Humidesulfovibrio mexicanus: one gene and its partners. The protein of the gene in region 2 binds, or shares a complex with, the protein of the main gene of each other region. Links are inferred from orthologs where the notes say so. Each region holds a gene or a part of one and is shown on either strand. Other genes may lie near its edges. The genes, in order: rny, pnp and CHB73_RS06955.

Region 1 (8,083 bases), on a different replicon or contig from region 2:
TCCGACCGGCCCAAGGCCCTGCAGACCCTGCTGGGAGACACCATGCTCGCCCACGTGGCCAGGACCGCCGCCTCGGTGGCCGCGCATGTGCTGACCGTGGTCGGCCACGGGCACGAACTGGTCCGCGCCACGCACCCGGACCTGGCCCAGGGCTTTGTGCTCCAGGAGGAGCAGAAAGGCACCGGCCACGCCCTGCAATGCGCCTGGGACGCCGTGCGCCAAAGCGGCGCGGCGCACTGCCTTGTGCTGAACGCAGACGCCCCCCTGCTCTGCCCCCAGGACCTGGACGACCTTCTGGGCTTTGTGCGCGAGGGCGCGGACATCGCGTTTTTGACCACCGTGCTGCCCGATGCCGGCTCCTTCGGCCGGGTGCTGCGCGGAGCGGACGGGCGGGTGACCGGCATTGTCGAGGCCAAGGACTTCGACCCCGCGCGGCACGGGACCGACACCGGCGAGGTAAATACCGGGGTGTTCTGCCTTTCCGTGGCGGCGGTGGAAGCCGCGCTCTTTTCGCTCACCAGCGCCAACCGCGCCGGGGAGTATTACATCACCGATCTGGTGGCCAACGGCCTGGCCGCCGGGTTGGCCGTGCGCGCGCACCGGCGCGACAACGCCCTGGACCTACTCGGCGTCAACTCGCCCCTGGAGCTGGCCCAGGCCGAGGAACGCCTGCGCGGGCGCATCGTGTCGCGCTTGCTCAAATCCGGCGTCATCCTGCACCACCCGGACAGCATCGTGGTGGGACCGCAAGCGCAGGTGGAGCCAGGGGCGGAGCTCATCGGCCCTTGCCGCGTGCTCGGCGCAAGCAGGATTGCCAGCGGGGCGCGGGTGGGAGCGTTCAGCCAACTCACGGACAGCGTGCTCGAAGCCGGAAGCACCGTCCGCGAGCACAGCCACCTGGAGCAGGCCCGCCTTGCCCCAGGCAGCGACTGCGGGCCCTTCGCCAGGCTGCGGCCCGGTGCGGAGCTGTGCGAACGCGCGCATGTGGGCAACTTCGTGGAGATGAAAAAGGCCGTGCTCGGGTCTGGGGCCAAGGCAGGGCATCTCTCCTACCTGGGCGATGCGGAGGTTGGCGCGGGCGCCAACATCGGCGCGGGCACCATCACCTGCAACTACGATGGCGCGCGCAAACACAAAACCGACATCGGCGCGGGCGCGTTCATCGGCAGCAATACGGCCCTTGTGGCCCCGGTGCGCGTGGGGGAAAACGCCCTTGTCGGCGCCGGTTCCGTGATTACAAAAGACGTTCCGGACAGGGCGTTGGGCGTGGCCCGCTCCAAGCAGATCAATCTTGAGGGGCGGGGCAAGAAACCTTGATTTCGCCCGCCGGAAGCGTTAGAACAAAACCATGGAACTTATCGAAAGGCTGGAAGCGCGATTTGAGGAACTCATGACGCGTGTTCGGCAGTTGGAAGAGGAAAATCTGACCCTGGCTGGACAGCTTGAAGCCGAGGCCGGAAAACGGAAGGAAGTGCAGGACCGCATCGAGGCCCTTCTGACGAAGGTGCAGGCGACCCTCGGCGGGCAGTAGACCGTAGAACGCCATGCCGAGCTACACCATAACGGTCAACGGTCTTGAAATTTCCTTCAAGACGGATGCGGACTTTGAACGCATCCAGGTTGCCCAGGCCCTGCTCGAAGAACGTTTCTCCGAGTTGAGCAAGGGCGGACGGTACATAAGCAGGGAGAAACTGCTCACGCTTCTGGCCCTTGGGATGGCGGACGACTATCTCGAAACGAGGCGGAAGCTTGCGGCCCTTGAGGCCCGAATGCAGGAGCTCTTGGAGAGGCGATAACAGGCTGGATAATGCAGCCTTGCGCATACGAACAGCGGCAAAACCCCTGGGGAGTTCGTGATTGTTTTTGAGTTCTTGAGCCAATACGCATTAAACGGGATCCGCCAGTTCCCTCCCGTGTGCACACCCGCCCTGGAGCGGGCAGCCTGACGGAGAGACGGAGGACCCCACCTCGTTAAACGAGGTTCAAAACTCCAAGAGCAACACGGCGCCCCGGGGCTAAATGGCCCCGGCGGCTGTTTGTATTTTCCGCAACGGACAAAAGTCCACCCTCCTCTCCAAGACACCTGCCCCAAACGGTTCACGCACGAGCTTGGCTGGCGTTTTCGCCCGCCGGCGCGCATCAGGCCAGCATGGCCTGTCAACATAACCGGCAAGGAGCAGCGCATGTCTGATTCAATCCTGTTGCTCATCGCCCTCGATGGCCTGGCGCTCATCATCGGCCTCGCGGGCGGCTACTATCTCAACAGCTACCTTTCCAAAAAACGCAACCAGGACGCAAGCGACCTGGCTGAACGCATCGTGGAAGAGGCAAGGAAGGAGGCCGAGGCCACCCGCAAGGAGGCCAGGCTGCAAGCCCAGGACGAAATTTTCGCCCTCAAGAAGGAGCAGGAGCGCGAGTACAAGGACCGCGAGCAGACCCTGAAGCGCGAACAGGGCCGCCTGCAGGAGAAGGAAGAGCGCCTGGAAAGCAAACTCGAAAAGGTGGCCCAGAAGGAATCCGGCGTGGTGGAGCTGGAAAAGCGGCTCATCAAGCAGGAAAAGAGCCTGGCTGAAAAGCAGGAGGCCCTGGACGCCGCCCACGACATCCACGAGCGCAAGCTGCAGGAAATCTCCGGCCTCACCGTGGAGGAGGCCAAGGAACGCCTCATGACCGAGGTGGAGTCGCGCACGCGCCACGAGGCCGCGCGCATGATCCGCAACATCGAGACCGAGGCCAAGGAAGTGGCGGGCAAGAAGGCCAAGGAAATCCTCTCCCTGGCCATACAGCGCTACGCGGGCGACTACGTTTCCGAGCAGACCGTCACCGCCGTGCCCCTGCCCAGCGAGGAGATGAAAGGCCGCATCATCGGCCGCGAGGGCAGGAACATCCGCGCCCTTGAGGCCGCCACAGGCGTCGACCTCATCATCGACGACACGCCCGAAACCGTGGTCCTTTCGGCCTACAGCCCCCTGCGGCGCGAGGTGGCCAAGCAGGCCCTTGAGCGCCTCATCCACGACGGCCGCATCCACCCCGCGCGCATCGAGGACATCGTGCGCAAGGTGGAGCAGGAAATGGACGTGAAGCTGCGCGAAATCGGCGAGCAGGCCACCTTCGACGTGGGCGTGCACGGCATCCATCCGGAGCTCGTCAAGCTGCTGGGCCAGCTGCACTACCGCACCAGCTACTCCCAGAACGTGCTCCAGCACTCCATCGAGGTGGCCTTCCTCTGCGGCATCATGGCCGCGGAGCTGGGCCTGGACGAAAAGATGGCCAAGCGCGCAGGCCTGCTGCACGACCTGGGCAAGGCCGTGGACCATGAGATCGAAGGCCCCCACGCCGTCATCGGCGCGGACTTGGCCAAGAAACACGGCGAAAGCCAGGACATCGTGCACGCCATCCAGGCCCACCACGAGGATGTGCCCCCGCAGACCGCCATCGCCACCCTGGTCCAGGCGGCGGACAGCCTCTCCGGCGCGCGGCCCGGCGCCCGCAAGGAGCTCCTGGAGAACTACGTCAAGCGCCTGGAGGAGCTGGAAGGCATCGCCACCAGCTTCGGCGGCGTCAGCAAGGCTTACGCCATCCAGGCCGGACGCGAGGTGCGGGTGATGGTGGACGCCGAGCGCGTGCCCGACGAACAGACCTACCTGCTGGTCAAGGACATCGCCTCCAAAATCGAAAGCAACATGACCTACCCCGGCCAGATCCGGGTCACGGTCATCCGCGAAAAGCGCGCCGTGGGCTACGCAAAGTAGGCGGTGCCATCTGTTGTCGGCAAAAAAGGCCGGAGCATCAGTGCTCCGGCTTTTTTTTGCCCCCTTGCCCGCCGCTGTCCGCTGCCGTACACTTAAAAACATGAACACCTGCGCCGCCACACGCCTTGACGAGCTGCTCCAGCGCCTGCGCAAGGCCGGGCACAGGCTCACGCCGCAGCGCGTCGCCATCGTGCGGCAGCTGCTGGAACGCGACGACCACCCCAGCGTGGAGCAACTGCACACGGCCATCCTTGCCGAATTCCCCACCACCAGCCTGGCCACGGTGTACAAGACCATCCACCTGCTGAAGCAGCTGGGCGAGGTGCTGGAGCTGGGCTTCGGCGAACTCGGCAGCCGCTACGACGGTCGCCACCCGCGCCCGCACCCGCACCTCATCTGCACCCGCTGCGGCAGCATCACCGACCCGCCCTGCCCAGATGACGAAGTAGACGCACTGGCGTCCCGCATCGCAAAGCAGAGCGGCTTCGCCGTCAGTTCCCACCGCTTCGACCTCTTCGGGCTCTGCCCGGCCTGCCGCGCACGGTCCTAAGCTCTCCCCCTCAAGCCTTGCCTCGCCCTGCGCTTTGCCCTAAAGTGACAGGGAGTGGAAACCCTGTGGACCGACCCTCAACATACCCGGAGGTGCCAGTCATGGCAGTTGAAAGCAGAGAAAAACGCAAGGCCAAGGTGCTTGATGTCCTGAACAAGGCGCGCGCCATGGAGCTCACCGCCATCACCCAGTACATGAACCAGCACTACAACCTGGACAGCATGGACTATGGCGAAATGGCCGCCAACATGAAGCTCATCGCCATCGACGAAATGCGCCACGCAGAGATGTTCGCCGAGCGCATCAAGGAACTGGGCGGAGAACCCGTGACCGCAGGCGACGGCACGGTCATCAAGGGACAGGACGTGCGCACCATCTTCCCCTTCGACTCCAAGCTCGAAGACGACACCATCGACGCGTACAACCAGTTCCTGCAGGTCTGCCGCGACTGCGGCGACAACATCAGCACCACCCTCTTCCAGACCATCATCGACGAGGAGCAGGTGCACTTCAACCACTTCGACAACGTTGCCGGGCACATCCAGAACCTCGGCGATTCCTACCTCTCGCGCATCGCGGGAACGCCTTCCTCCACCGGCGGCACCACCAAGGGCTTCGCCCTGCCCGGCGCCGGGGCATAGCACCCGAAACGAACCGCAGGGGGCCCTCTCGCCCCCTGCTCCCACCAAAGGGCCACGGCCCGTGCCCCGCCATGAAGCCTCCGGACGGTCATGCATCCGCATGGCCGATTGGGGACCTTTCGCCTGTGCGCAGACACAATACTCCACGGCCTCGGCCATGCGAGGCGATCCCCCAGGCGCTGTTCCCGCAGCCCAAATGCGTGGCCCTGCTGCGGACGCCAGTTGACAGGAGCGACTCTCTATGGATAATAATTATCCAAACAAAGAGTCTTCTCCTGAGACGACAACTTGTATTCCGCAACACGTATGCTATGTACCTGCGTAATTCCCGGAAACAGCCCGCCTCTGGCGGAAACGGAGGAAAGCATGGTCAAGAAGAAGCTGACCACCAACGCTGGCGCGCCCGTGCCGGACAACCAGAACGTGCTCACCGCCGGGTCGCGCGGCCCACAGCTTTTGCAGGATGTCTGGTTCCTGGAGAAACTTGCGCATTTCGACCGCGAGGTGATTCCCGAGCGCAGGATGCACGCCAAGGGCTCCGGAGCCTACGGGGTCTTCACCGTCACCCACGACATCACCAAATACACGCGCGCCAAGATCTTCGGCAAGATCGGCAAGAAGACCGACCTGTTCGTGCGCTTCTCCACGGTGGCGGGCGAGCGCGGCGCGGCCGACGCCGAGCGCGACATCCGCGGCTTCGCCATCAAGTTTTATACAGAGGAGGGCAACTGGGACCTGGTGGGCAACAACACGCCGGTGTTCTTCCTGCGCGATCCCCTCAAGTTCCCGGACCTGAACCACGCGGTGAAGCGCGACCCGCGCACAAACCTGCGCAGCGCCAAGAACAACTGGGACTTCTGGTCCAGCCTGCCTGAGGCCCTGCACCAGGTCACCGTGGTCATGAGCGACCGCGGCATACCGGCCAGCTACCGGCACATGCACGGCTTCGGCAGCCACACCTTCAGCTTCATCAACAAAAAGAACGAGCGCTTCTGGTGCAAGTTCCACCTGCGCACCCAGCAGGGCATCAAGAACCTTACCGACGCCGAGGCCGAGGCCCTGGTGGGCAAGTGCCGCGAAAGCCACCAGCGCGACCTCTACGACGCCATAGAGCGGGGCGACTTCCCCCGCTGGACCCTGTTCGTGCAGGTGCTTACCGACAAGCAGGCCAAGGCCCTGCCCTACCACCCCTTCGACCTCACAAAGGTATGGAAGCACAAGGACGCGCCGCTCATGGAAGTGGGCGTGCTTGAACTGAACAGGAACCCGGAAAACTACTTCGCCGAGGTGGAGCAGGCCGCCTTCAACCCGGCCAACGTGGTGCCCGGCATCTCCTTCTCGCCGGACAAGATGCTGCAGGGGCGGCTCTTCTCCTACGGCGACGCCCAGCGCTACCGCCTGGGCGTGAACCACCACCTCATCCCCGTCAACATGGCCCGCTGCCCCTTCCACAGCTACCACCGCGACGGGTCCATGCGCGTGGACGGCAACCACGGCAGCACGCTGGCCTACGAGCCCAACAGCTACGGAGAATGGCAGGAGCAGCCCGAATACCACGAGCCGCAGCTGGAGCTCTCCGGCGCGGCCAAGCACTGGAACGCGCGCGAGGACGACGCCGACTACTATTCCCAGCCGGGCGAGCTCTTCCGGCTCATGAGCAAGAAGCAGCAGCAGGAACTCTTCGAGAACACCGCACGGGCCATGGGCGATGCGCCCAAGGAGATCAAGCTCCGGCACATCGGCAACTGCGCCAAGGCCGACCCGGCCTACGGCGCGGGCGTGGCCAAGGCCCTGGGACTGAAGGTTCCGAAGTAACAAAAAACAGGGGTCCCGCCCCCGCCCCCCGGTCAAGGGGAGAAATGTAACACCCGGCCGGGCGTATCCCAAAACGACGACGGGGCGGGGAGTTTGTGCGCTCCCCGCCCCGTTTGCTTTCAAATGGGACATGCCTTGGTAATCGCGGCTATGGTTTGTCCAGACTCTTTGCTCCATCTCGTTTGCGCAGGAATTCGCTGAAGAAGCCACGCAGGCCACCGAGGAGAACCACGCCGGCGATGATGCCGCCCAGGCCGAGAGCCGTATCTGCGGAGCCAGTGACAGCATAGGTCAGAGCGGCAATGGCGCTGGCGCCGAGAATGCCACCGCCGACCACCTGCTGGACTGCTCGGAAGGAATACGCATCACGAATTGGCTTCCCCGCCGCTCTTCTGCGTTCGATGAACGCCACCGCAGCGATAAGCATGGCGGCTATCCCGCCCATGAAGGCGACGTTTGTCCAGTCCATCAGCATGCTCCCTGTAAAATCTAATGGCGATTCCGTAAGTCCTCGGGCTCCTTGCCCCACTGGTCCCAGTACTCTTTGCTCTCCTCGTAAACATCATTGACCGGTGTCGGGTCGAGCATGTCGCCAAGCGGAGCGGTGAGAATTCCAACGCCTGTGGCGACCTTCGTGCCGATGACTTTCGCCTGCTTGAGTGCTTCTGTCGCAATGGTTGAACCATAGGAGGCAACGTCAGCCCAACCCCAATCCAGCCCCCACGCATCCACCCGGTTCACCGGATCATCCACGCAATAGCCGTACCAGTCGCTGTCGCCGCCTTTTGCGCCCATGGGGTCAAGCGCCGTGAAGCGGCCGGTGTCGGCGTCGTAGTCGCGCCAGCCGAAGCGCGTCAGGCCGGTGTCGGCGTCAAAGAGCCCGCCCGCGAAGCCGATGGGCAGGCGCACCACGTCACCCCGCACCTGCAACAGGTTTCCGAAGCTGTCGTATTGCATCGTCTGTACAACATGACCATCCGTGGTGGCAAGGGCCAACGGCGTGCCCACTTGGTCGCAGAGCAGCAAGTACGAGTCGTCGCCGTTCGTCACACCAACGGGCGTCCGGCCCTCAAGGTATGCCAGCCGCCACCACTCGCGTTCATCGTGGAATTCCGAAAGACGCAGCGGATCGAGCCAACGATAAGCCTCGACCAGCCGCCCGTTGATGCGCTTCTCGCGCCGCAACCCGTCGGCATCGTAGGCGTAGTCGATGCGCCTGCCGTCGGGCAGGTCCACGCCCATGAGCAGGCCGCCGGGCTCGTAGTGGTATCTCGTCTCGCGGCCGCCTTCGAGCTTCAGGTTGCGGAAGCCCGCCTTGTCGTGGC
Region 2 (10,580 bases):
TCAACGCCAAGATCCGCAACCAGTGGTCCATACGGCGCTTTCGGCTTTGGGGCGAAAGCTTCGCCACCACGGAGCTGCACTATGGCGGGCAGGTTGCGCTGGCCGTGGTCACTCGGGCAATGATGGCCCGCACCGAGACCAATACGGAGGACACGGAGGAGATCGTCAATTTCCTGCGCAGGCTGCGCGGCACAAGGGCGGCCGCCCTGCTGCGCGAGGAACCCAACGGCGCCTACAAGTTCAGCCTGCGCTCCACCGGAGCGGACAACGTCCAGCAGGTGGCGGCGCGCTTCGATGGCGGCGGGCACAGAAACGCGGCCGGCGGAACCATCGAAAGCGACCTGGAGACGGCCAAGAACCGCCTGGTGAAAGCCCTTGGCGAAGGCCTTGGACTGGTGTAGAGGGAACATGGGACGCAAGCGCAAGCGCAGCCCCGCGCAGCTGGACGGTCTGCTCGTGCTGGACAAGCCCTCCGGCCCCACCAGCGCAGGCTGCCTGAACAGCATCAAGCATGGCCTTGGCCAGGGTAAGATCGGCCACGCGGGCACGCTGGACCCGCTTGCCCAGGGCGTGCTGCTGGTGCTGCTCGGCCAGGGCACCAAGCTTGCCGGCTACCTCACCAGCGGTGCCAAAGTGTACACGGGCACCATGCGCCTGGGCCTCGCCACCGACACCTACGACATGGAAGGCCAGGTGGTTGAGCAAAGAGGCATAGAAGGAATTTCGCAAGACGATGTGCGGGAGGCCATCCTGGGCTGGAAGGACCTCACGGAACAGGAAGTCCCCGCATATTCCGCGGCCAAGCACGAGGGCACGCCCCTTTACGAACTCGCTCGAAAGGGCGAGGATGTGCCGGTCAAGGAAAAACGGATAGAGGTGTATGAGGTCGAACCGCTGGAAATTGAGCTCCCCTTCGCACGGTTCAGGGTACGTTGCTTGGCAGGCACGTACATTCGCTCCCTGGTCCACAGCTTGGGGATTCGGCTCGGATGCGGAGCGGCGCTTGCGCAGCTCACGCGGGAGGCGTGCGAGCCCTACGGGCTTGACGCCGCCACCAGCCTGGATGCGGTTCTTGGAGAGCCGGAGCGCTTCGCCTCGCGGGTTATCCCGCTGGGCAAGATGCTCCCGCATTGGCGCAGCATCACCCTTTCCCCCGCCCTGGCGGCCCTGGTCAAAAACGGGGCCTGGCTTCCGGCGGGCGGACCCGGCGGTGACGGGCTTACGGGGAAACCCGGCGAGCAGGTCATGCTGGTGGACGACAAGGGGGAGCCTGTTGCGCTGGCGGAGGCCAAAACCAAGGACGGCATGTTGCGCTGGACCATCCTGCGTGGATTGTGGATGGACGCCGCCCCCGCCACCTGAACGGGAGCTTGCCGGCACAGCTGTTCCGCCGCGAGTGTTGCGGACGGGACAAGGAGGAAACTGCTGTGGTTATGACGCCTGAAGGAAAGAACCAGGTCATTGAGACGTACAAGCGGCATGAAGGGGACACCGGATCTCCGGAGGTGCAGGTGGCGCTTCTGACCGAGCGCATCACCTACCTGACCGAGCACTTCAAGGTGCACAAGAAGGACTTCCACTCCAAGACCGGCCTGCTCAAGCTCGTCGGCCAGCGCCGCAAGCTGCTCAATTACCTGAAAAACAAGGACATCCAGCGCTACCGCGAACTTATCGAGCGCCTGGGTCTGCGTAAGTAGAAACCACAAAAAACCCGTCTGGCGGGGCGAAACGTATCGCCCCCGCCAGGCGGGCATTCCCGATGGCGGGGATCGTCCCGCCCACAACCGCGCCACGACGCGCATGACGCTCAAGACCCCTTTAGTTGGCTGCGGAGAGCGTTCTTGCACACCAGGCAAGAGCCCTCCCCCAAGCCGGCTAAACATCGGGCATGGAGCAGGCGTCGGGGCCGCAACCCCAAGGAGTATTCATGCTCGTTCCTTTTGAAAAGACTCGTGTTTCCGCCCGCGCGGGCGACCTGGAGATCATCCTGGAGCACGGCAAGATGGCCAAGCAGGCCAGCGGCGCCGTGTGGCTCCAGTCCGGCGGCACCGTGGTGCATGTCACCGCCGTCAGCCAGCCCCTGGAAATCGACCGCGGCTTCTTCCCGCTCACCGTCAATTACCAGGAAATGTCCTACGCCGCCGGGCGCATCCCCGGCAGCTACTTCCGCCGCGAGATCGGCCGTCCCAGCGAGCGCGAGACTCTGGTCTCCCGCCTCATCGACCGTCCCATCCGCCCCATGTTCAAAAAGGGCTTCCGCGACGAGGTGCAGGTCATCGCCACCGTGCTCTCGGCCGACAACGCCATTAACCCCGACGTGTTGGCCATCACCGGCGCGTCCGCCGCGCTGCACCTGTCGCACATGCCGTTTGAAGGCCCCATCTGCGGCGCGCGCGTGGGCTACATCGACGGCAAGTTCGTGCTCTTCCCCACCTACAAGCAGATCGCCAATGAAAGCAGCCTGAACCTCATCTTCGCCGCCACCCGTTCGGCCATCGTAATGGTTGAAGGCGGTGCCGAGTTCGTGAGCGAGGAACTGGTGGCCGAAGCGCTGGAGTGGGGCCACAAGCAGCTCACCCCGGCCTTCGACATCCAGGATGAGCTGCGCGAGAAGGTGGGCAAGCCCAAGATCGAGGTCGTCGCGCCCAAGGCCGATCCCGCCATCGCCGCTTTTGTCGAGGAGATCGCCACACCGAGCCTGAAGGCCGCCTGCGCCCTCACCGAGAAAATGGCCCGCCGCGACGCCAAGGAGACCGCCAAGAGCGAAGCCCTCAAGGCCGTGGCCGAGAAATTCGAGGAAGTCGAGAACGCCCAGAAGCAGGCCGCTGGCGTGCTGGCCGACCTGGACAAGAAGATCGTGCGCCAGCGCGTGCGCGTAGAGGGCGTCCGCCTGGACGGCCGCGACACCAAGACCGTGCGCCCCTTGTCCATTGATGCGAGCGTGCTGCCCATGACCCACGGCTCCGCCCTGTTCCGCCGCGGCGAAACCAGCGCCCTGTGCGTGGCCACCCTGGGCAGCAGCCGCGACGAGCAGCGCATCGAGACCCTGGTGGGCGAGGACACCAAGCGCTTCATGCTGCACTACAACTTCCCGCCCTACTGCGTGGGCGAGGTGCGCATCCTGCGCGGCCCCAGCCGCCGCGACATCGGCCACGGCGCCCTGGCCGAGCGCAGCATCATGCCCGTGCTCCCCAACCCTGACGAGTTCCCCTTCACCCTGCGCGTGGTCTCCGAAGTCATGGACTCCAACGGCAGCTCCTCCATGGCCACGGTGTGCGGCGCAAGCCTCGCCCTCATGGACGCGGGCGTGCCCATCAAGGAGCCCGTGGCCGGCATCGCCATGGGCCTCATGAAGGAGGAGGACGACTACATCGTCCTCACCGACATTTTGGGCGACGAGGACGCTTTGGGGGACATGGACTTCAAGGTGGCCGGCAGCGCGCGCGGCATCACCGGCATCCAGATGGACATCAAGATCACCTCCGGCATTCCCTACGATGTGCTGCGCCGCGCCCTGGCCCAGAGCCGCGACGCCCGCCAGCACATCCTGGAGCACATGAACATGTGCCTCGCCGCGCCCAGGCCGCAGCTCTCCGACCTGGCCCCGCAGATGGAGGTGGTGTTCATCAACCCCGAGAAGATCCGCAGCGTCATCGGACCTGGCGGCAAGAACATCAAGGCCATCACCGCCGAAACCCAGGCCGACATCGACATCGAGGACTCCGGCAAGGTGGCCATCTTCGCCCCCAACTCCGAGAGCCTGAACAAGGCCAAGGCCATGGTGCTGTACTACGACCAGACCCCGGAGCCGGGCCGCAACTACCTGGGCACAGTCAAAAAAATCCTGGAGGTCGGCGCCCTGGTGGAGATCCTGCCCGGCGCCGAAGGAATGCTGCACGTGTCGCAGCTTGATGTGGAACGCGTGGAACGCGTGGAAGACCTGCTCCAGCTCGGCCAGGAAGTCTGGGTCAAGGTCATCGAGCTTGAGCCGGGTGGGCGCATCCGCCTGTCGCGCAAGGCCTGGCTCATGGAGCAGGCCGGCCAGGAGGTGAACATCGACGAGTTCCGCCGGCCCGCCCCGCGCGGCGACGGCGACCGCAGGGACCGCGGCGACCGCGGCGACCGTCGCGGAGGACGCGGCGGCGATCGCGGCGGACGCCGCTAGGCCAAAAGACGAAGCAGCACGGGCCGCCTCGGGCGTGTCGGCATTCCCTTCGAGGAACCGGCGCGTCGGAGGCGGCCCGTTTCGTTGGCGGGTCCGTGCTCAGGACTTCCGGGCCGCGTCCTCGGCAAAGGGCTTGATGTCCCAAGGCAGACGGACTTTTGCGCGCTCCAAAGCAAAAGATTCCACCTCCTGGTGCCACAGGGCGAAATCCCGCAGCAAGGCTTCCGCGAGCGGTGTCAGTTCATAGCCCTTGCGCCCGCTGGCCTTTGCAAGCAAGGACTCGCCCAGGGCTTCCTCGGTTCGCTTTATGCGTCCCCAGGCGGCGCGGTAGCTCATGCCAAGCTCCTTGGCCGCCTTGTTCAGGGAGCCCAGCCGCCGCACCAAGTCCAAAAGCTGTACGCGCCCCAAGCCGAACACCATTCCCCCTCCGGACTCCAGCCACAGGTGGACGCGCAGGGTTGGCGCGTCGCCAACAGTCCGGCCCTTGGAGAGTTCTGTGCTCATTTCGTAACCTCCACAGTTGGCGCGTGAAGCGCCTGACTCATACAAAACTTATGGCAGAACTACGGTCCAAGGTAAAGAAATTCCACGCAAGCCCCTTGGCAGGTCGCATTTCGTGGCTACTTGAATCCTTCGGCCCGGGCAAAAGCGCCGCGCCAGGACAACCATGAAACCGCAATTCCCCATGAACCATTCCGCCCTTCAGATCTGGAGCCTTACCTGGCCCCAGATGCTGATGATGTTCTTCAACTTCCTGGTGGGCTTCGTGGATGTCTGGGTCGCGGGGCAGATCGACCACCGGGTGCAGGCCAGCCTGGGCATCATCACGCAGTCGCTGTTCCTGTTCCTCATCATCGTCACAGCCGTATCTGGCGGAGCGGTCGCCGCCATCAGCCAGTCCCTGGGCGCAGGCAAACGTCTGCGCGCCGACCGGTATACCGGGCTGTGCCTCGCCATCGCCGCCGTGTCCGGCCTGGCCCTGGTGGGCCTGGGCCTGCCTTTGCGCCCCCTGCTCGTCAGGGCCTTGCAGGTGCCCCAGGACATCGCCCCCCTTACCGACCATATCCTTGAAGTCTTTCTTTTCGCCCTGCCTCCCTACTACATGATGCTTATGCAGAACGCCGTGTTCAGGGCTCGCAGGCAGGTCATGACGCCGCTGTACACCATGGTTCTGGTGACGCTGGTGAACACGCTGGGCGACCTGGGGTTGGGACTGGGATTGTGCGGACTGCCGCGTCTCGGCGTCACCGGCGTCATCTGGTCCACCTTCTTTTCCGTCACCGCCGGAGCGCTGTTCGGCCTTGCGGTGTTGCGGCGCGGCGGCATTCTGCGTCGCGAAATCTTCGCTCCCTGGCGCTGGGCGCGCCGCGCCCTGCCGTATCTGCTCAAGGTGGCGCTGCCCGCCGGGCTTCTGCAGGTGGTCTGGCACTTCGGCTACCTTGTGCTGTTCGCCATCACCGCAAGCCTGCCGCAAAACAGCGTCGTCGCCTTGGCCGGCATGGCCGCTGGAGCGCGGGTGGAGTCCATGCTCTTTCTCGCTGCGTTCGCCCTCAACCTTACCGCAGGCATCCTTGTGGGCCACCTGCTCGGCGAGGGCAAGCCGGAAGAGGCCCGGCGCATGGGTCTGCACATCCTTGGCGTCGGACTTGTGGGCATCGGACTGTTCGCCATCGCCCTCTGGCCGTTTCTCGGCGACATCGCCGCCTTCATCGCCCCCAACCCCGCTGTGCGCGCAGAAGCCGAAAACTATCTCGTGTACAATGTGCTGGCCATCCCCTTCACCCTCACCACGCTTATCCTGGCGGGCTCGCTGGCGGGTGCTGGGGCGACGGTGTACAACCTCGTGGGCATGGGCCTGGGTACCTGGGTGGTGCGCCTGCCCCTGGCCTACTGGCTCGGACATGTGGTTCTCGGCACGGCGACGGGGGTGTGGATATCCATGCTTGCCTCTCAGGCGGCCCAGGCGGCCATTCTTCTATACATTTACCTCAACAAGGACTGGCAGCGCTTCGCCATGTCCAAAACCCGCAATGGAGCGCGCCCATGACCCACGGCGACACGTTCGACCACATCTGCCTGAAACACCAGGAGGCTTACCGCGCCGCGCTGGCCGCGTGCCCGCAGGTCACCTCCGACTACGCTTTCGCCAACCTGTATGGCTGGACCGGCCATTATGGCCTGGGCTGGCGGCTGGCCGACGGCCTGGTCTGGATCCGCCAGAGCCTGCCCAAGACCATTCTTTGGGCTCCGGTGGGCGACTGGGCCAAGGTGGACTGGGCGGGGCTGCCGTGCATGGCCGGGCCCATGCGCTTTACCCGCGTGCCGGAAATGCTGGTGGAAATGTGGGCCAAGGCCTTTGGAAGCCGTCTGCGCGCCGAGGAAGCCCGCGACCACTTCGACTATGTCTATTCCGTTCCTGAGCTCATGGAGCTGAAAGGCAACCGCTTCCACAAAAAAAAGAATCTGCTCAACCAGTTCGAAAAGGCCAACATCTTCGAATACACGCCCATGCAGGACGACTGCGTGGAGGAGGTGCTGGACATGCAGGCCGAGTGGCACGGCTGGCAGGAACATCCCTCCGAGGCCTTGGAGGCCGAAAACGAAGCCATTTCCCGCGTTCTGAAAAGCTTCGACCGCATGGGAGCACTCATCGGCGGCACCATCCGCGTGGCGGGCAAGGTCATTGCCTACACTGTGGGCGAACAGCTCGACCGCGACACCATCGTCATCCACTTCGAGAAGGGCGACACGCGGTTCAAGGGCGTGTACCAGGCCATCAACAAGCATTTCCTGGCTGCGCAGCAAGGCCGCTTCACCCTTGTAAACCGTGAGCAGGACCTGGGCGACGAGGGCCTGCGCAAGGCCAAACTTTCCTACAACCCGGTGCAATTCATGAAAAAATATGAAGTTGAGCTGGTATAGCAGCATCACTCCGGCCGCGCCAGCACCTGGCCGGGTGCTCCGGGGACACCCTCCGGGGGCCAAAGGGGCTTCGCCCCTCTGGACTCCCGTTATGGCTGAAACGCTCCAGCTTGCCCGGCCCAGTGTCTCCTCCCTGCGCGAATCCACGGGGCCTTGCCCCGGAGATTCGCGGCTTGGCGGGTCCAGGGGGCGCTGCCCCCTGGCCGCCGGAGGCATATTCAGCCTTTCCTCCCCCTTCCCCCCCGCCCGGCCATGAGCTCTTCCGCCCGCCCTCGCCTCGTCGTTCTCGGACTGGACGGCCTGCCGCTCGCCCTGGCCCGTGCCCTGGGTCCCGAGCTGCCCAACCTTGCGCGCCTGCTGCCCCATGCCCGCGCCATTGAAAGCGAGCTTCCGGAACTCTCGCCCGTCAACTGGACGAGCTTTTTCACGGCCGAGGGGCCGGGCGTCCACGGGGTGCACGGCTTCACCGTGCTGGACCCGCAGGCCTACACCCTGCGCATCGCCAATTTCGCAGACGTGCGCACCCCGACGATCTTCGAGCGCCTGGGCCGTGCCGGACTCGTGTCGCGGGTGCTGAACCTGCCCAACATGGCCCCGGCCACCCCGCTCAAGGGAATGCTCGTGGCGGGCTTCGTGGCGGAGAGCCTCCGGCAGGCTGTGTTTCCGCCCTTCCTGCTGGGACCGCTCACCGCCGCGGGATATGTGGTGGAAGGCGACACCACGCGCGGTGCTTTTGACCCGGAGCACCTGCTTGGCCAGCTCAGGCTTTCGCTTTCCGGGCGGCGCGCGGCCCTTGATCTGCTTTGGCCGGACCTTGCCTGGGACCTGTTTGTGTGTGTGCTGACGGAAACGGACCGCCTGTTCCATTTTCTGTTTCCGGCCGTGGAAGACGCCGCGCATCCGCTGCACGGGGACTGTCTGGCCTTCCTGCGCCAGTGGGATCAGGCCATTGGCGAGGTGCTGGACCGCTTCGACGCGCTGCCGGAGCCCAAGCGGCTGGTGAGCTTCGCGGACCACGGCTTCTGTCGCCTGGAGGCCGAGGCCGACCTGAACCGCGTGCTCTTCGAGGCCGGGTTTCTCAAATACGCACGCCCCCCAAGGGATGAATGGGACGCCGGGGTCATTGGCGAGGAAACCCTGGCCTTTGCCATGGATCCTGGCCGCATAGTGCTGCACCGGCGCGGGCGCTTCGCGCGGGGCCGCGTGGGTGATGCCGACGCCCCGGCCCTGCTGGCCGATCTGCGCGCCGTGCTGCGCGGTCTTTCGTGGCGGGGGCGCACGGTCATGGAGCAGGTGCTCGACGGTCCCGAATTGTACGGAACCACGCACGCACCGGACCTCGTCTGCGTTCCCCAACCCGGCGTGGACCTGAAGGCGCGCTTTGACCGCGCGGAGATATTCGGGCACTTTGGACGCCAGGGAATGCACAGCCCGCAGGACGTGTTCTTCGCGGACACTCGGGACGACGGCCGCCCCGCGCGCCTGCGCGACACAGGGCGTTTGGTGCTGGAGCATTTCGGACTTTGCGATACACAGGACAAGCGGAGCACCATCATCCTATGAGCATAGATTTCGAGCGGGAGCTCAATCCCGCCCAGCGCGAAGCCGCCCTGCACATGGGCGGGCCGGTGCTGGTCATCGCGGGCGCGGGCAGCGGCAAGACGCGCACCATTGTCTACAGGCTGGCGCATCTGGTGGAGACGCACGTTTCGCCGGAAAACATCCTGCTCTTGACCTTCACCCGCCGCGCCGCGCAGGAGATGCTTCTGCGCGCCGGGCATGTGCTGGGACGACCGCTCACAGGGGCCAGCGGCGGCACCTTCCATTCCTTCGCCTACTCCGTGCTGCGCCGCAACGCCTTTGACGCGGGTTACGAACAGGGCCTCACGCTCATGGACAGATCCGACTCCGAGGATCTGCTGGGTGAACTCAAGGCGCACCTGGACCTCGGCAAGGGCGACCGCTCCTACCCGAAGCGCGCCACCCTGGCCGACATCATCACCAAGAGCCGCAACAAGGAGCTTTCCATCGGCGGCATCCTGGACCGCGAGGCCTACCACCTGCTGCCCTATCAGCCGGACATCGAGCGCCTGGCCGAGGAATACGCCAGGGCCAAGCGCGCCCAGGGGCTCATGGACTACGACGACCTGCTTTTCGAACTGGAGCGCCTGCTGGTGGAGCGCCCGGAAATCCGTGACGGCCTGAGGCGGCGCTACCCCTTCGTCATGGTGGACGAATACCAGGACACCAACCTGGTGCAGGCGCGGCTGGTGCGGCTGTTGACCGGAGAGGCGGGCAACGTCATGGCCGTGGGCGACGATGCCCAGTCCATCTATGCCTTCCGGGGCGCGGTGGTGGCCAACATCCTGGACTTCCCGCAGCATTTCCAGAACGCCCGGGTCATCCGCCTGGAGCAGAACTACCGCTCCACCCAGCCCATTCTGGACCTCACCAACGTCATCCTGGCGGGCGCGCAACAAAAGTTCGACAAGCAGCTCTTCACCGAGCGCGAGGGCGGGGCACGGCCGCGCATCCTCCAGACCCTGAGCGACCAGTCCCAGGCCACCCAGGTTGTCGGGCTCATTGTGGACATGGCCTCCCGCCACCCATTGCACGAGATCGCCGTGCTCTTCCGCGCGGGCTACCAGTCCTATCCGCTGGAAGTTGCCCTCACCCGCGCCGGGCTGCCCTACCGCAAGTATGGCGGCGTGCGCTTCAACGAGGCCGCGCACGTGAAGGACCTGCTGGCCTACCTGCGCCTGGCCGCCAACCCGGCGGATCTGCTGGCCTGGCAGCGCGTGCTGGGATTCCTGAAGGGCGTCGGTGTCAAGACCGCGAGCAAGATCGCACAGGCCATATTGGGCGGAGACGCCAAGGGCCTGGACAAACACGTAAAACGCTTCCCCGACCTGCCGCCGCTATTGGCCGAGCTGGACGCCCTGCGCAAACTGGCCCACGCGCCCGCCGCCGCGCTGGACCGCGCCATGAGCTTCTACGCGCCCAGCCTCTCGACCCTGTATCCCGACGACTATCCCAAGCGCCAGGCCGGGCTGGAGCAGCTGGCGCAAATCGTGGTCAATTACGCCAGCATAGAGGATTTCCTGGCCGACCTGTGCCTGGACGGCGCCAAGGAGGAGGAGGAGCGCGCCGAAAACGCTGTGGTGCTCTCCACCGTGCATTCGGCCAAAGGGCTGGAATGGCGCGGCGTCATCATCATCGACCTGGTGGAGGACCGCTTCCCGTCCAAGAAGGCGCTGCAAAGGCAGGAGGACATGGAGGAGGAGCGCAGGCTGATGTACGTGGCCTGCACTCGGGCCAAGGACGAGCTGGCGCTCATCGTGCCGGGCTCGGTGTTCAACCGCTTCAACAACTGCCGCGAGCCCGCCGTGGTGAGCCCCTTTGTGGCCGAACTGCCGGACGCCGTGGCCGAACGCTTCGTGGAGACCTACACCGGCGGCCTGCGCAGAAAGGACGAACAGGTGCGGCCCGGCGC
Region 3 (8,110 bases), on a different replicon or contig from region 2:
GTCAAGCTCTCCCGCCTGGAACTGATCAAGCCGGATCCCAAATTCACGTTCGTCCGCATGGATTTGGCGGACAACGACGGCGTAGCCAAGCTTTTTGCACAGCACGGCTTCACTCACGTGGTGAACCTGGCCGCTCAGGCCGGGGTGCGCTACAGCATCGAAAACCCGCGCGCCTACATCGACTCCAACGTGGTCGGGTTTCTGAACATCCTGGAAGGGTGCCGCCACAACAAAGTGGAGCACCTGGCCTACGCCTCGTCCAGCTCCGTCTACGGGCTGAACACCACCATGCCGCTCAGCGTCCACGACAACGTGGACCACCCCATGAGCCTGTACGCCGCCACAAAGAAGTCCAATGAGCTCATGGCCCACACGTACAGCCACCTGTACGGCCTGCCGACCACCGGGCTCCGTTTCTTCACCGTGTACGGGCCCTGGGGCCGACCGGACATGGCACTGTTCCTGTTCACAAAGGCCATTCTGGCCGGCGAGCCCATCAAGGTGTTCAACTACGGCAAAATGCGCCGGGACTTCACCTACATCGACGACATCATCGAAGGCGTGGTGCGCGTGACCATGCACACGGCGGAGCCCAATCCCCAATGGTCAGGCGCCAAGCCCGACCCGGCCACCAGCCCCGGCCCATACCGGCTCTACAACATCGGCAACAACAACGTTGTTGAGCTTTCCCGCTACATCGAGGTCCTGGAAGAGTGCCTGGGCAAGAAGGCCATCAGGGAACTTTTACCCATGCAAATGGGCGACGTTCCCGCAACGGAAGCCAATGTGGATGACCTGGTCCGCGACGTCGGGTTCAAGCCCGCCACCAGCATTGAGACAGGCATTGCCCGCTTCGTGGACTGGTACAGGGAGTATTTCAAGGTCTAACGCATCTCGAGCGCACTGCGCCCCTTGATTTTGCCTCGCCCGCACCGTATCCTGCCTTTCAGTGACCTGTTTCACGTGAAACACCCGGCACCGGGCGAGTGTTTCACGTGAAACGTCCCATCCCCCGCTTTTCCAGGAGGACCCGTGGCACGCAGAATTGTTGTTGCAAACCAGAAGGGCGGTGTCGGCAAGACGACCACTGCGGTCAACCTCGGCGCATCGCTTGCCGTCATGGAAAAGCGCGTGCTCCTGGTGGACTGCGACCCCCAGGGCAATGCGTCCAGCGGGCTGGGGTTCTACCCCGGCGACGACCGCGCCAACATCTATACGGCGCTGTTCGATCCGGAAAACGTCCGCAAGTCCATCGTCACCACGGCCATCCCCTATCTTTCGCTCCTGCCGGGAACGCAGGACCTGGTCGGCGCGGAGATAGAGCTGGCGGACAAGCTTGGCCGCGAATACTACGTGCGCGACCTGCTGAGCCCGGTGGAGGACGAGTACGACTTCATCATCATCGACTGCCCCCCTTCGCTGGGGATCTTGACCGTGAACGCGCTGTGCGCGGCGCGCGAACTGCTGGTGCCGCTGCAGTGCGAGTATTATGCCCTGGAGGGGCTCTCCCAGCTGCTCATGACCTACGAGCTGGTCAAGAAGCGCCTGAACCCGGAGTTGAAAGTGCTGGGCGTGGTGCTCACCATGTACGACCAGCGGAACAAGCTGTCCTGGCAGGTAAAGCACGAGGTGCGCAAAGCCCTGCCCCAGCACCTGTTCGAGGTGATCATTCCACGCAACGTGCGGCTTTCCGAAGCGCCCAGCTTCGGCAAACCGGTGATCACCTACGACATCCGCTCCAGCGGGGCGGAGGCGTACATGGCCCTGGCGCAGGAAGTGGTGCGGAGCAAGGTTCGGGAGTAGCGTTGCGGGCTACTTGCCGCGCCCAAGGTTCCGGGGAGACTTCTCCTCGATGAAGGGGCGGGTTTCGACCTTGATGCTGTCCTTGAAATGCCGCTTGAGTATCTTGGCCCCGCAGCCAAGGCAGCGGAAGGCCACAAGGCCGCCCAGGTTGGCGGCGGTGAGCACGAACTTGCGGGGCTCGTCCAGCTCCCAGGCGCTTGTGCTGTTGCCGCAAACCTCGCAGGCCACATCGTGGTCCACAGGGTATTTAAAGTCCCAGAACTGGACAAGGTCGCGCCAGTCCTGGAGGGGCTCGGAAGCCTCGGGAGGCAGCGCTGGCTGCGCGTAGCGGGCAAGCACGGCTTCCCGCACAAGGGCCCAGGCCTCGGGTCCGAGAAAGGCGCCCAGGGGTTGGCCCTCGGCGTCGTAAAGCTCCTGAAACGAGTCGAACTGTATACTCATGCGCGGCACCTCGCTGATCGGGTTAAGCCCTTATAGTGTCCGCCGGTCATACTGGCAAGCCCAGTCTGGCCACGGCGCCGCGCGCGCATCTGGAGGATGTCCATGGCCATAGGTCAACGTGGGTTGGGGCGAGGTCTTGACGCCTTGCTCGGAAGCATCAAGCCGGAATCGGTCAATTCGGCCGAGGTGAAGCATCTGCCAATCGCCTCCATCAGGCCGAACCCGCACCAGCCCCGCAAGGAGTTCGACCCCGAGGCGCTTGAGGATCTCTGCAATTCCATCAAGGCCCAGGGGGTGCTCCAACCGGTGCTGGTCCGACCGGTGACCGGGGAAAGCATTCCATATGAGCTGGTCGCCGGCGAACGCCGCCTGCGCGCCTCGAAGATGGCTGGCCTTACGGAGATCCCCGCGCTGGTGCGCGTGCTCACCGACCTTGAAACGCTGGCCATCGCGCTCATCGAAAATCTGCAGCGCGCCGACCTCAACGCCATTGAAGAGGCCAAAGGCTTCCAGCAGTTGCTCAAGGACTTCGGCCTGAGCCAGGAGGAACTGGCGCGGCAGGTCGGCAAAAGCCGCTCGGCCCTTGCCAACTCGCTCCGCCTGCTCAACCTGCCGGAGGATATTCAGGGCGACATCCAGACCGGGGTGCTCACGGCCGGGCATGGCCGGGCCATCATGTCCGTTGATCCGGAAGCAGCGCATGAGGTGTACCGCCGCATCAAGGGCTTCAACCTCTCTGTCCGCCAGGCCGAGGCCGAGGCCAGCTTCTACAAGGAAAACGGCAGGCTTGCCGAACCCGAGGAGCTCTACGGGACCGAGAAGCCGCGCGGCAAGGCCCCCCGCGGGCAGCGCAGCGTGAAGCCCCAAGACCCGACCCTGGCCGACCTGCAAAGCCAACTGGCCGATGTGCTCGGCGGCACGGTCAAGATTTCCGGAGGCCCGGACCGGGGCGTGCTCTCCCTGCACTACCAGACCCAGGCCGACCTGAAGCGCATCACCACGCTCCTTGGCCTGCCTTAAGGGTGATCGCGGCAATCACCAGATCATCATCAGGCAGAACAGCTTGTCGCGCCAGGAAATATGGATGAACGTCCACCATCATAACCGTTGCGTAAAAGGCATATGATCATGACCGACATGAATGCACTGCTGGACCAGATGCAGGGCAAACGCGTGATGATAATCGGCGATTTGATGCTCGATCACTACACCTTCGGGCAGGTGTCGCGCATATCGCCAGAGGCCCCGGTGCCCGTGGTTGAGGTGATCCGCGAAGAATATGTGCTGGGCGGCGCCGGAAACGTGGCGCTCAACATCAACGCCATGGGTGGTCAGGCCCTGCTCGCGGGCGTGATCGGCACCGATCGGGATGGGGAAAGCCTGAACGCCCTGCTGCGCGAAAGCGCCGTCGAAACCCGGCTTGTCCACGCGGATCGCCGCCGCACAACACGAAAGACGCGGATCATCGCCAACAATCAGCAGATCGTCAGGGTGGACAGGGAAGACGCCGATCCGCTCACGGAGAGCGTGGTTGGAGAGCTGCTGGAGATCCTGCGTGAGCACAGTCAAGACATCGACATCATTATCGTTTCCGACTATGGCAAAGGGGTTGTCACCGCTCCGCTCATGGACGCGCTGCGCTCGCTCAAGGGCGCTCATGGCAGGCGTCCGCGGATCCTTGTGGATCCCAAGCCGCAGAACTACGACCTCTACCAGGGCGTAGACATTCTGACCCCCAACGCCAAGGAAGCGGGCGAGGGAGCGGCCATGCCCTGCTCCTGGCCACTTGGCCCGGCCACGGTGGGTCAGGCCCTGTTCCGGCGGCTGGATTGCCAGCACCTGCTCATCACCCTTGGCCCCCAGGGCATGGCCCTGTTCGAGTCCCGGAATTCGGCGCGACACATTCCCACCTTCGCCCGCACGGTCTTCGATGTTACCGGCGCGGGGGACACGGTGATCGCCACGTTGGCCCTCGCCCTCGCGGCCGGAGCCCCCCTTGTGGACGCGGCCGTGCTGGCCAACCATGCCGCGGGCATCGTGGTGGGCCAGGTGGGCGCGGCCACGCCCACCGTGGACGGGCTGCGACAGGCCGTGCAATCGCGCCCGGCACAGCCGATGGCGACGCTGCCCGGAATGGACGAGACCGCTTTCGCTGCCAGGGCGGTTTACGGAGCGCGTTCTTTAGGGTAGCTGCATGGGAGTGCGCCCCATCGGACCAGGGGCCGCAACTTCGACAAACTGCAACGAAATGGAGGTCGCCCTATGGCCAAGGCCCCATCCGCAAAAACTCCAGGGTTGGAGACAAGCATCCAGACCCTTGGCGCGGCCAAGATCCCCTCTCCCCTGCGCTATGGCCGCTACGTGGGCCAGGACGAGACCCTGGAACTGCGGCTGACCGAGGAGGAGGCCGACGTTTCCGCCGGGCCGGGCGTGCCCTTCAAGTTCGAAAAGGCCGGACCGCGCGGCGCCATGTACTTCGACTCCTCCAAGGTCAAGTGCGCCATCGTCACCTGCGGCGGCTTGTGCCCCGGCATCAACGACGTCATCCGCGCCATCGTCATGGACGCGCACCACAACTACAACGTGGCCTCGGTCATCGGCATCCGCTATGGACTGCAAGGCTTCATCCCGAAGTACGGCCACGACATCATTGAGCTTACGCCTAAGAACGTAAGCAACTTCCATGTGTTCGGAGGAACCGAGCTGGGCTCCTCACGCGGTCCGCAGGCCCCGGACGAGATCGTGGACGCCCTGGAGCGCATGAACGTCAACGTGCTGTTCATGATCGGCGGAGACGGCACCATGAAGGCCGCCGCCAACATCGTCCGGGAAATCCAGGCCAGGAAATCGCGCATCAGCGTCATCGGCATCCCCAAGACCATCGACAACGACATCAACTTCGTGGGACGCAGCTTCGGCTTTGACACGGCGGTGGAAAAGGCCACAGAGGCCATCGCCTGCGCCCATGTGGAGGCGGTCGGCGCCTTCAACGGCATCGGCGTGGTCAAGCTCATGGGGCGCGAATCCGGCTTCATCGCAGCCCAGGCCACGCTCGCCCTCAAGGAAGTGAACTTCGTCCTTGTTCCGGAAAGCCCCTTTGCCCTGGATGGGCCTGGCGGGCTGCTGGACCAGTTGGAACACCGGCTCTCGACGCGCCACCACGCGGTCATCGTGGTGGCCGAAGGCGCAGGCCAGCACCTCTGCGAAGCCAGCGGCCGCACAGACGCCTCGGGCAACCCGGTGCTCTGCGACATCAGCTCCCTGCTCATCGCGCGCATCAAGGAGCATTTCAAGGCTCGCGCCATGGAAGCCACCATCAAATTCATCGACCCGAGCTACATCATCCGCTCTGTGCCCGCCAACGCCAATGATCGCGTGTACTGCGGATTCCTGGGGCAAAACGCCGTGCACGCGGCCATGTCCGGCAGAACCGGAATGGTGGTAAGCCGCCTGCAATCGCGCTTCGTGCATGTGCCCCTGGAACTGGTGACCATGAAGCGCAAGAAGCTCAACACCGCGTCCGACTACTGGCGCGCCGTGCTCGAATCCACCGGCCAGGAAGAGATGCCACAGCAGGGCTGACAAGCCGTTTGCCGCAGGCCTGCCGCGCACGCAAAAAAAGACGCCCGGTTTTGCCGGGCGTCTTCGTTTTCTTGGAGGTGGGCTGAAAGACTAGTCTTCGTTCACCGCGGGACGCAGCAGCATGTGCTCGTCCAGGGTGCTGGCGGCATCCTCGGCCTGCAGGGCCATGGCCAACAGCTCGTACATGTCGTCCAGGGGAAGCTCCAGGGCGCGCCCACAGCAATCGGCGTGGACATGCCCGTCGCGCTCATCCAGCAGATAGGCTCGACGCTCGCGGCTCTCGCCGGAGGCGGCTATGACGCCATAGGCGACCGAGCCTTCCTCGCTGCGGTACAGCTTCTCCACCGTCAACAGCCCGGTTCCTGTGCTGAAATGGATGTCCTCGGCCACAAGGATCCCGGTAATGCCGACAGGAGCGCCAAAATCGTTGGGCAGGCTGACGGCGCGAGGAACGTTGTGCTGAGACATGTTCTGGGGCGTGCGGTTCATGCGTTCTCCTGGGTCGTGGACATCAAAGGGGCAACTTGCACTGCCTTGGCTTGTTGCGGGCAGGTTCCGGCCGCCAGTGCCGCCAGCCGCTGGCCACATACTCATGCAGGGCCGATTCCGGCACCCGCCACTGCGTTCCCACCCGGATTGCGGCTATGCTGCCGTCCTTGACCAGCCTGTAGGCAGTCCGGTTGTGGACGCGAAGGATGTCGGCGACTTCCCGTATGGTGAGCAGCCTGGGGAGACACCCTCCCCCATCCGGCGCGGGACCTTCAGTGTCTATCATGGGACACTGATGTACATGTGTATGCACCCGTTGTCAAAGAATGTCAACGGATGTCATCCATGCACATCGGTGTCGAAAAATCAGCTCGCCAGGATGGCGTTTACGGGCAGAAAAGCGGGCTAATAGGCTCCCGTGTCCCGGCGAGGCCAGAAGCCTTTGTAGCCCATGCAGAGGTAATAATAGAACGGCCGCACGGGTTGGCCGCGATAGGACGCAACATATCGATACGGCCCGGCCACTGCGGCGAACATTTCCGTGGCCACGGGCGGAACGCCGGGAGAATCGCCACGCAGCACGAGGATGGCGTCCCACCCTTCCTTGTCCTTGGGCCCGCCCCAAAGATCGTACTGGTTCATGCGCCGCCCGTCCCACCACAGGCAGTACGCGCGCGGCTGTCCGGGCACATAAAAGGCCAGCTCCGCCGTGATGTCATACACATCGCTCATGAAAAACACACGCTGCGGATCCGCGAAGCGGGTGTCGGCCACGGAGCGCATGTGTCGGCCCAGATCCTCCCAGCCCTTGAGCCGATGGGCCGGGTTCAAACCCGGAGGAATGGGCAAAAGCTGATGCAGGTGGAGAAACAGCATCAAGCCGACGCTGGCGTAAGCACCTGCCTTGAGCCAGAACCAGCCGCGCGCGGAAAGGCCGCTGCGCAGCAGCCGGTCAAGCTCCGCTGCGCACAAAAGCGCACCCGCGACGAAGCTCACCGTATTCCAGTTGGCAAGAACCTTGGTGTGGAAGCTCCAGGCCAGAAAAAACAGCGTCATGGGCCAGAAAAACACGGCCAGCAAGGTCGACTGCCGGAAATCGAGGCCGCCCTGTCCGGAAGCGGTGACGCCTCGCCAGGCGATGCGCCCGGCGCGCCACCCCGCGACCAGCATGAGCCAGAACCACCAGGGCAGGGCAAACCCGAACTGCGCGCCCGCATATTCCGGCACGCGGGAAAGCCGGAACAAGGTCTTTGCCCCCTGCCCGGACACGCCAATAAGGTGGAGCACATGCTTGTAGCCGACAAAGCCGTTCTGCATGTTCCAGATAAGGGTGGGCAAAAAGCCGAGGCACGCGCCCAAGGCCAGCGCCAGGAAAAGGCGGGGCCAGTAGCGCGGCGGCAAGGCGTTGCGGCGCTGGAGCAGCAAACCATGGACAACGGCGAGCCCGGCCAGGCCGAGCATGGTGTATTTGGCGAGAATACCCACCCCATAGGCCAAAGCCAAAAGCGCAAAGGGCCACAGCCCGCGGTCCTTGCCCGCATCGTCCGGGGAGGACGCCGCATACAGGGCCAGCATGGACAGCATCCAGCAGAGCACGAAGGGATTGTCCGTGGTCATGAGGATGCCCAAGGCCTGGAACAACGGCGAAACCGTGATGACGAAAACGGCCAGCACAGCCATGGCCGGCTGGCGCCACACCCGCCCCACCAGCCACCACACCAGCATGGGGAAGGCCGCCATGCCCAAAAGGGAGCCCATGCGCACGCCGAGCTCGGTGTCGCCGAGAACGCTGGTG

What was found.
Region 1: pnp (region 2) and rny share a complex: the UniProt entries of both Bacillus subtilis proteins name them as parts of the possible RNA degradosome complex. The link is inferred for Humidesulfovibrio mexicanus from one-to-one orthologs.
Region 3: pnp (region 2) and CHB73_RS06955 share a complex: the UniProt entries of both Bacillus subtilis proteins name them as parts of the possible RNA degradosome complex. The link is inferred for Humidesulfovibrio mexicanus from one-to-one orthologs.

Annotation. Positions count from the first base shown.
Region 1 is NZ_FZOC01000008.1:65,400-73,482, reverse strand. Bases 1,520-4,467 are described here. They hold rny (ribonuclease Y), read left to right. Parts: upstream 1,520-2,183; coding sequence 2,184-3,752; downstream 3,753-4,467. Other genes in these bases: CHB73_RS14530 (bacterioferritin), read left to right, coding at 4,404-4,467; CHB73_RS14535 (Fur family transcriptional regulator), read left to right, coding at 3,853-4,302; CHB73_RS14550 (cell division protein ZapA), read left to right, coding at 1,545-1,796; CHB73_RS14555 (hypothetical protein), read left to right, coding at 1,520-1,531. Also shown: bifunctional UDP-N-acetylglucosamine diphosphorylase/glucosamine-1-phosphate N-acetyltransferase GlmU, read left to right, coding at 1-1,317; more of CHB73_RS14555, read left to right, coding at 1,349-1,519; more of CHB73_RS14530, read left to right, coding at 4,468-4,943; CHB73_RS14525 (catalase), read left to right, coding at 5,310-6,758; CHB73_RS14520 (hypothetical protein), read right to left, coding at 6,907-7,233. UniProt on the Bacillus subtilis protein: Endoribonuclease that initiates mRNA decay. Initiates the decay of all SAM-dependent riboswitches, such as yitJ riboswitch. Involved in processing of the gapA operon mRNA, it cleaves between cggR and gapA.
Region 2 is NZ_FZOC01000001.1:401,001-411,580, forward strand. The notes cover bases 1,551-4,546. They hold pnp (polyribonucleotide nucleotidyltransferase), read left to right. Parts: upstream 1,551-1,927; coding sequence 1,928-4,165; downstream 4,166-4,546. Other genes in these bases: rpsO (30S ribosomal protein S15), read left to right, coding at 1,551-1,697; CHB73_RS01930 (winged helix-turn-helix domain-containing protein), read right to left, coding at 4,265-4,546. Also shown: CHB73_RS01910 (DHH family phosphoesterase), read left to right, coding at 1-401; tRNA pseudouridine(55) synthase TruB, read left to right, coding at 409-1,362; more of rpsO, read left to right, coding at 1,428-1,550; more of CHB73_RS01930, read right to left, coding at 4,547-4,669; CHB73_RS01935 (MATE family efflux transporter), read left to right, coding at 4,833-6,212; CHB73_RS01940 (DUF2156 domain-containing protein), read left to right, coding at 6,209-7,087; CHB73_RS01945 (alkaline phosphatase family protein), read left to right, coding at 7,340-8,650; CHB73_RS01950 (ATP-dependent helicase), read left to right, coding at 8,647-10,580. UniProt on the Bacillus subtilis protein: Involved in mRNA degradation. Catalyzes the phosphorolysis of single-stranded polyribonucleotides processively in the 3'- to 5'-direction. Necessary for competence development in Bacillus subtilis.
Region 3 is NZ_FZOC01000003.1:51,216-59,325, reverse strand. Bases 3,736-6,666 are described here. They hold CHB73_RS06955 (ATP-dependent 6-phosphofructokinase), read left to right. Parts: upstream 3,736-4,506; coding sequence 4,507-5,826; downstream 5,827-6,666. Other genes in these bases: CHB73_RS06945 (helix-turn-helix domain-containing protein), read right to left, coding at 6,338-6,601; CHB73_RS06950 (hypothetical protein), read right to left, coding at 5,917-6,315; rfaE1 (D-glycero-beta-D-manno-heptose-7-phosphate kinase), read left to right, coding at 3,736-4,434. In the rest of the region: CHB73_RS06980 (NAD-dependent epimerase), read left to right, coding at 1-888; CHB73_RS06975 (ParA family protein), read left to right, coding at 1,033-1,803; CHB73_RS06970 (hypothetical protein), read right to left, coding at 1,813-2,244; CHB73_RS06965 (ParB/RepB/Spo0J family partition protein), read left to right, coding at 2,347-3,264; more of rfaE1, read left to right, coding at 3,373-3,735; CHB73_RS06940 (ArnT family glycosyltransferase), read right to left, coding at 6,721-8,110. UniProt on the Bacillus subtilis protein: Catalyzes the phosphorylation of D-fructose 6-phosphate to fructose 1,6-bisphosphate by ATP, the first committing step of glycolysis.